Regions from separate parts of the Enterobacter wuhouensis genome, predicted to be linked through region 2. Evidence: predicted binding sites of a transcription regulator. Region 2 holds the regulator's gene; the other holds the start of a gene.
What was found. The regulator sigma-54, encoded in region 2, starts transcription at its own class of promoters, with help from an activator protein. The targets are predictions, from matches to a motif close to GTTGGCACANNTTTCGCTNT.

Region 1 (4,221 bases), 520 kb from region 2:
CGCGATGGCCGGTGCGGAACCAGACGCTGCCCGCCCCGAGGAACAGCGTGCTTTTAAACAGGCTGTGGTTGACGAGGTGATACAGGCCGCCGATAAACCCGGCGGCAATCAGCGCCGGCTGGTTAAGCGCCAGCCCGGTCACGCCCGCGCCCATTCCGAGCAGGATGATGCCGATGTTTTCCAGCGTGTGGTATGCCAGCAGGCGCTGGATGTTGTGCTCCATCAGCGCGTACAGCCCGCCGACGAACGCGGTAATCATGCCTGCGACCAGCAGCACGATGCCCCACCACAGCGGCGGCTGCCCGTTGGTCAGGGTTATCGCCAGAATGCCGAACAGCCCTACCTTCATGACGACGGTGGAGAACAGCGCGGCGGCGGGCGCGGAGGCGTTCGCATGCGCCTGGGGTACCCAGCCGTGCAGCGGGATAATCCCGGCCAGCAGGCCAAAACCGACGACGCCGAGAACCCAGACGTCATTGCCCAGCGCCTGGCCGTGAAGCGCGGCAAAGTCCAGCGTGCCGAAACGCTGCCACACCAGCCAGCAGGCCAGCGCCAGCAGCAGCGTGCCGAGGCGCCCGAGCGCAAACCACAGCTTGCCGGAGGCGCTGCAGCCCGTCAGGAACACGCCGCACAGCGCCATGATTTCGGCCATCACCACCAGCGCACCGAGGTTGCTGGCGATAACGGTGCAGACCGCCGTCGCCATCAGCAGATTGACCAGCAGGCCGTTAGCTTTGACCTGCTGATGGCGATGCCAGTCAATATTGAACAGGCTGATAAACAGCCCGCACAGGCCAAACGTCACCAGCCAGATGGCGTTCAGCGGCGTAAGCGCGACGGTATAGCGGATCAGCGGCATGAGTGCGGAAACGGACTGCCCGCCGATCAGGACGACGCCGCCCGCAGCCAGCGTCATCAGGCTGCCGACCGCCCCGCCGATACCGGCGATCCAGCCGCTCAGGGTTTTATGAAAAGAGAAGATCAGCGCCAGCACGGCGGCAGCGGCAAAGTACGCCACGGCGCTGTTAATCATGGTAATGGCGTTCATTTCGCCCCCTCGTTAAGCGCCTGCAGAAGCGAAAGATCGCCGACGTCGGTATTAATGGTCAGCTCGCGCTTGCGCCTGCTGGTGCGGGCAATGTCGCGAATGTTGACCAGAATCAGCGCTTTGGTCGGGCAGGTGCGCACGCACGCCGGGCCTTGTTCATCGAAGCTGCACAGATCGCACTTCACCGCAACGGCACGGATGCCGGGCACCCAGTCCAGCAGCGTGCTCACGCGTGCCGGAGCCGGTGGCGCAGGCGGGGCTTTCGGCGTGTTTGCGTTCGCCGGAATATGCAGCGGGCGGCTGCCGGAAAATTCGATGGCGCCGAACGGACAGGCGATGCCGCACAGCTTGCAGCTAACGCACAGGCTTTCATTCAGCTGGACGGCACCGTCAACGCGGGTGATGGCGTTAACGGGGCAGACGCCCGCGCAGGGGGCATCCTCGCAGTGGTGGCAGAGCTGCGGGGCAGACTCTTTTTCATTACGCATGACGCGCAGGCGCGGCATGGACTGTAGCCCGTGCAGGCGATGCGTTTCTGAACACGCCGCCTCACAGGTTCGACAGCCAATACAGACCGTCGAGTCAGCAATTACAAAACGGTTCACCGGGCAATCCTCTGGTGATGGTCATTTTTGACGAAAAAACTGTCGTGTCGACACATCTCGACACGCGATATTCAGGCCACGTTTGCCGGGGCGTTTCCATCCATCAGCTGCTGCAGGTTGACCGGCAAATCGTGTTCAACCGCCGCGTAGAGCCCGTTGTACACCGGCGCGATTTTCTCCAGATAGTGCTCAAGCACCTGCTGGCGATCGCGATTGCTGACGTGACCGTCCACCATGCCGTCGGCCATCAGCTGCGCCTTCGCAATACACTGTTTTTCACCCTCTTTTGTCTCGACGTAGTACTCGATGGTGTGGCTGTTAAAACTCTCTGCCAGAGTGACGTTGATCGTAAAGTGACCGAATAACACAAAGCGCATATCCCCCTGCGACGCACAGCTCATGGCGTGGTGCAGGCGGGCTTTCGACAGGGTGATCCCCTGAACCAGAGAGTTGCAGTAGAGGTGCCACTGATCCTGCAGCTGCTGGTGACGCTGCGCGATGTAGTCAGCTTTTTCGCTAATTTCCCAAATAGTCATAAAAGGTATCCGCGTAATGGAGATAGCGGCTGTTAAGCAGATTCCGTGCCAGTTTTTAATTTATTGAATTTTAAAGGATTTAACGAAGCTCACGCTGTCATCATCGGGGTGTCGACGTGTCATTTCGACAGCGTTGACATCGTCACGCCTTAACAAAAATCAAGCTGGCACCGTTATTGCATTGAATGGCGCAAATCATTGAGGAGGCGTCATGCACGAAATTACCCTCTGCCAGCGGGCCCTGGAGCTTATCGAACAGCAGGCAGTGCAAAACCACGCGAAGCGCGTTACCGGCGTCTGGCTGAAGGTTGGCGCGTTTTCCTGCGTCGAGACCAGCGCCCTCACCTTCTGCTTTGAGCTGGTGTGCCGCGGTACGCTGGCGGAAGGATGCGAGCTGCATATCGACGAGCAGCAGGCGGAGTGCTGGTGCGAGCAGTGCCAGCAGTACGTCACCCTGCTGTCATCAAAGGTTCAGCGCTGCCCGCAGTGCCAGAGCGCCGGGCTGCGCATCGTGGCGGACGACGGTATGCAGATCCAACGCCTCGAAATCGAGAAGGAGTAAGTTATGTGTAGCACCTGCGGTTGCGCCGAAGGCAACCTGTATATAGAAGGGGATGAACACCGTCCCCACTCCGCGTTTCGCTCCGCGCCCTTTTCTCCTGCCCCGCGGCCTGCGGCGGCCTTAACCGGTATCACCTTCGCCCCGCAACAATCCGCTGCGGGCGATCTGCACTACGGCCACGGCGAGGCGGGTACCCACGCGCCGGGCATGAGCCAGCGCCAGATGCTGGAGGTGGAGATCGACGTGCTGGACAAAAATAACCGGCTCGCCGCCCGCAACCGCGCCCGTTTTGCCGCCCGTAAACAGCTGGTGCTGAACCTGGTCTCCAGCCCCGGTTCCGGCAAAACCACGCTGCTGACCGAAACGCTCAAACGCCTGAACGCGCGCGTCTCCTGCGCCGTTATCGAAGGCGATCAGCAAACCGTTAATGACGCCGCGCGCATTCGCGAAACCGGCACCCCGGCGATTCAGGTCAACACCGGCAAAGGCTGCCATCTGGACGCGCAGATGATTGCCGATGCCGCCCCGCGACTGCCGCTGGCGGATAACGGCATCCTGTTTATTGAAAACGTCGGCAACCTGGTCTGCCCGGCGAGCTTTGACCTTGGCGAACGACACAAGGTCGCAGTGCTTTCCGTGACAGAAGGGGAAGACAAACCGCTGAAATATCCGCATATGTTTGCTGCGGCCTCCATCATGCTGCTGAACAAAGTTGACCTGCTGCCGTACCTGAATTTCGACGTGGATAAGTGTCTGGCGTATGCCCGGGAAGTGAATCCGGAGATTCAGATCCTGCTGGTCTCCGCCACGCGCGGCGACGGCATGGACGCCTGGCTGAACTGGCTGGAGAGTGAACGATGTGCATAGGCGTACCGGGGCAGATCCATTCCATTGACGGGAATCAGGCCAAAGTCGAGGTCTGCGGCATCCTGCGCGACGTCGACCTGACGCTGGTAGGCAGCACTGACGAAACGGGCGCCTCGCGCCTCGGCCAGTGGGTGCTGGTCCACGTGGGGTTTGCGATGAGCGTAATAAATGAAGCGGAAGCCCGCGACACCCTCGACGCCCTGCAAAACATGTTCGACGTGGAGCCTGACGTAGGCGCGCTCCTGTTCGGCGAGGAGCGATAGCATATGCGTTACGTTGATGAATACCGCGCGCCGGAACAGGTGATGCAGCTTATCGGGCACCTGAAAACGCGCGCGGCGCAGCTGGACTACACGAAAGAAAAACCGCTGCGGATCATGGAGGTGTGCGGCGGGCATACCCACGCCATCTTCAAGTTTGGCCTCGACCAGCTGCTGCCGGAAAACATCGAGTTTATCCACGGCCCCGGCTGCCCGGTCTGCGTTCTGCCGATGGGGCGCATCGACAGCTGTATTGAAATCGCCAGCCATCCCGACGTGATCTTCTGCACCTTTGGCGACGCGATGCGCGTGCCGGGGAAAAAGGGATCGCTGCTGCAGGCGA
Region 2 (4,221 bases):
GAGAATGCGCGGGAACTTACGCAGCAAAAACGCCGAGCTGATTGAAAAGGTTAGAACCTCCTATGAAATTCAAAACAAACAAACTCAGCCTTAAAGTAATTATCGCCAGTGCGATGCTGGCGGCCAGTCTTCCCGCTTTTGCTGTGACGGGTGATACCGAGCAGCCAATTCATATCGAGTCCGACGCGCAGTCGCTCGATATGCAGGGTAACGTCGTCACCTTCACGGGCAACGTCGTCATGACCCAGGGCACGATCAAAATTAACGCCGACAAAGTGGTCGTTACCCGCCCAGGCGGCGAGCAGGGCAAAGAAATCATCGATGGCTATGGCAATCCGGCCACCTTCTACCAGATGCAGGACAACGGCAAGCCGGTAAAAGGGCGTGCCTCGCACATGCATTACGAACTGGCGAAGGATCTGGTTATCCTCACCGGTAACGCCTATCTGGAGCAGCTGGACAGCAATATCACCGGCGACAAGATCACCTATCTGGTGAAAGAGCAGAAAATGCAGGCCACCAGTGAGAAAGGCAAACGCGTGACTACCGTGCTTGTTCCGTCCCAGCTGCAGGACAAAGGCAAAGGCCAGGCCCCGGCACAGAAGAAGAGTAACTAATTCGCTATGGCAACATTAACTGCAAAAAATCTTGCGAAAGCCTACAAGGGCCGCCGCGTCGTGGAAGATGTCAGTCTGACCGTCAATTCCGGCGAAATCGTGGGCCTGCTTGGCCCTAACGGTGCGGGTAAAACCACCACGTTTTACATGGTCGTCGGCATTGTGCCGCGCGATGCGGGCAACATTATCATCGACGATGAAGACATTAGCCTGCTGCCGCTGCACGCGCGCGCGCGTCGTGGCATTGGCTACCTGCCTCAGGAAGCCTCCATTTTCCGCCGCCTGAGCGTTTACGATAACCTGATGGCGGTACTGCAAATTCGTGACGATCTGACCAGCGAACAGCGTCAGGATCGCGCCAATGAGCTGATGGAGGAGTTCCACATCGAACACCTGCGCGACAGCCTCGGTCAGGCGTTATCCGGCGGTGAACGTCGCCGTGTTGAAATTGCGCGCGCGCTGGCGGCGAACCCGAAATTCATCCTGCTGGATGAACCCTTCGCGGGCGTTGACCCGATCTCCGTTATCGACATCAAACGTATTATCGAGCATCTGCGCGACAGCGGACTTGGCGTGCTGATCACCGACCACAACGTTCGTGAAACGCTGGCGGTGTGTGAACGCGCCTACATTGTGAGCCAGGGCCATCTGATCGCCCACGGTACGCCGCAGCAAATCCTCGAAGATGAGCATGTTAAGCGCGTGTACCTTGGGGAAGACTTCAGACTCTGATAGGGTAGAGGTAACACAACGCCGAACCGGAGAAAAATGCTCTGAACATGAAGCAAGGTTTGCAATTACGGCTCAGCCAACAACTGGCAATGACGCCGCAGCTACAGCAGGCAATTCGCCTGTTGCAGTTGTCCACGTTAGAACTCCAGCAGGAGCTCCAGCAGGCGCTGGACAGCAATCCGCTGCTGGAGCAAACCGATCTTCATGACGAGGTAGATACTCAGCAATCGCAGGACACTGAAACGCTCGATACCGTTGATGCGCTCGAACAAAAAGAGATGCCGGACGAGCTTCCGCTGGATGCCAGCTGGGATGAACTCTACACCGCCGGAACGCCTTCGGGCACGCGTGCAGATTATCAGGACGACGAGCTGCCGGTTTATCAGGGCGAAACGACCCAGTCGCTGCAGGACTACCTGATGTGGCAAGTTGAGCTGACGCCCTTCTCCGACACCGACCGCGCAATTGCGACGTCAATTGTCGATGCCGTCGATGACACCGGCTACTTGACCGTCACGCTTGACGATATTCTGGAAAGCATCGGCGACGACGAGATTGAACTCGAAGAAATTGAAGCCGTCCTGAAGCGCATCCAGCGCTTCGATCCGGTCGGGGTCGCGGCAAAAGATCTGCGCGATTGCCTGCTGATCCAGCTCTCGCAGTTCGACAAAACCACGCCCTGGCTTGATGAGGCCCGATTAATCATCAGCGATCATCTGGATCTGCTGGCTAACCACGATTTCCGTACCCTGATGCGCGTCACGCGCCAGAAGGAAGAGGTGCTGAAAGAAGCGGTTAACCTGATCCAGTCGCTCGATCCGCGCCCCGGTCAGTCGATCCAGACCAGCGAACCCGAGTATGTCATCCCGGATGTCCTGGTCAGAAAGCACAACGACCGCTGGGTCGTTGAACTGAACTCAGACAGCATTCCTCGCCTGCAAATTAATCAGCAATACGCCTCCATGTGCACCAGCGTGCGTAACGACTCAGACAATCAATATATTCGCAGCAACCTGCAGGAAGCGCGATGGCTGATCAAAAGTCTGGAGAGCCGAAATGATACGCTGCTGCGCGTAAGCCGCTGTATTGTCGAACAGCAGCAGGCGTTCTTTGAGCAGGGCGAAGAGTACATGAAGCCGATGGTGCTGGCGGATATCGCCCAGGCCGTCGAGATGCATGAATCAACCATTTCCCGCGTGACCACGCAGAAGTATCTGCACAGCCCGCGCGGTATTTTTGAGCTTAAGTATTTCTTCTCCAGCCATGTGAGCACCGAGGGCGGTGGCGAAGCCTCGTCCACGGCGATCCGTGCACTGGTGAAGAAGTTGATCGCAGCGGAGAACCCCGCGAAGCCACTGAGTGACAGTAAGTTAACCACCATGCTGTCCGATCAGGGTATTATGGTGGCACGTCGTACTGTTGCGAAGTATCGAGAGTCTTTATCCATTCCGCCGTCTAACCAGCGTAAACAACTGGTCTGACACAACCGATAAGGAAGACACTATGCAGCTCAACATCACAGGACACAATGTCGAGATTACTGAGGCATTACGCGATTTTCTGAACACGAAGTTCGCGAAGCTCGAACAGTATTTCGAAAGGATCAATCAGGTCTATATTGTGTTGAAAGTGGAGAAAGTGACTCATATCTCGGATGCAACCCTGCACGTTAACGGGGGTGAACTCCATGCCAGTGCGGAAGGGCAAGACATGTACGCGGCTATCGACGGCTTGATTGATAAGCTTGCGCGACAGCTCAATAAACATAAAGATAAACTGAAACAACACTAATTGTCCGGGCAGTTAACGGGTGCAGGACGGCCTGTTGTGAAACACAACAGGCCATTTGTACAGTTAGCGCTTAGGTGAAATTATGATGAACAACGATTCGGCTCTTCAACTGAGCAATGTCCTTAACCAGGAATGTACCCGCAGTGGCGTTCACTGCCAGAGCAAAAAACGTGCGCTGGAGATCATCAGTGAACTGGCCGCAAAACAGCTGGGCCTGCCGCCGCAGGTGGTGTTCGAAGCTATCCTGACCCGTGAAAAAATGGGCAGTACCGGCATCGGCAACGGTATCGCGATCCCGCACGGCAAGCTCGAAGAAGACACCCTGCGTGCCGTCGGCGTGTTTGTGCAGCTCGAAACGCCTATTGCCTTCGATGCCATTGATAACCAGCCGGTCGATCTCCTCTTCGCGCTGCTGGTGCCTGCCGACCAGACAAAAACCCATCTGCATACGCTTTCGCTGGTCGCTAAACGCCTGGCTGATAAAACCATTTGCCGTCGACTGCGTTCAGCCCAAAGTGATGAAGAGCTCTACCAGATTATCACTGAAGCAGAAGGCAATCAGGATGATGCATAACCGGGAGATGGCTTTCACATCTGTTGTCCTGAGGAGAAACGGAACATGGTGCTGATGATCGTCAGTGGCCGCTCGGGGTCGGGGAAATCCGTCGCCCTGCGCGCGCTGGAAGATATGGGATTTTACTGCGTCGATAACCTGCCGGTGGTGCTGCTGCCGGAGCTGGCGCGGACGCTGGCCGACAGGCAGATCTCGGCAGCGGTCAGCATTGACGTGCGTAACATGCCTGAATCGCCGGAGATCTTTGAACAGGCGATGAGCAACCTGCCTGACGCGTTCTCGCCGCAGCTGCTGTTTCTGGACGCCGATCGCAACACGCTGATCCGCCGCTACAGCGACACCCGCCGTCTGCACCCGCTCTCCAGTAAAAACCTCTCCCTGGAAAGCGCCATCGACCAGGAAAGCGATCTGCTGGAGCCGCTGCGGTCACGGGCGGATCTGATTGTCGACACCTCCGAAATGTCCGTTCACGAACTGGCAGAAATGCTGCGAACCCGCCTGCTGGGC

Region 1: hypA (hydrogenase maturation nickel metallochaperone HypA) is a predicted target of sigma-54. The motif match lies at 2,353-2,372, and genes of this name have one in related genera.

The regions. Positions count from the first base shown of each region.
Region 1 is NZ_CP142124.1:3,727,171-3,731,391, forward strand. Features, by position in the region: gene hycC (formate hydrogenlyase subunit 3) at 1-1,048, opposite strand, end outside; gene VPX56_RS17705 (4Fe-4S dicluster domain-containing protein) at 1,045-1,653, opposite strand; gene hycA (formate hydrogenlyase regulator HycA) at 1,725-2,189, opposite strand; gene hypA (hydrogenase maturation nickel metallochaperone HypA) at 2,401-2,751, shown strand; gene hypB (hydrogenase nickel incorporation protein HypB) at 2,755-3,618, shown strand; gene VPX56_RS17725 (HypC/HybG/HupF family hydrogenase formation chaperone) at 3,609-3,881, shown strand; gene hypD (hydrogenase formation protein HypD) at 3,885-4,221, shown strand, end outside.
Region 2 is NZ_CP142124.1:4,250,713-4,254,933, forward strand. Features, by position in the region: gene lptC (LPS export ABC transporter periplasmic protein LptC) at 1-94, shown strand, start outside; gene lptA (lipopolysaccharide ABC transporter substrate-binding protein LptA) at 63-617, shown strand; gene lptB (LPS export ABC transporter ATP-binding protein) at 624-1,349, shown strand; gene rpoN (RNA polymerase factor sigma-54) at 1,397-2,830, shown strand; gene hpf (ribosome hibernation promoting factor) at 2,853-3,140, shown strand; gene ptsN (PTS IIA-like nitrogen regulatory protein PtsN) at 3,223-3,714, shown strand; gene rapZ (RNase adapter RapZ) at 3,760-4,221, shown strand, end outside.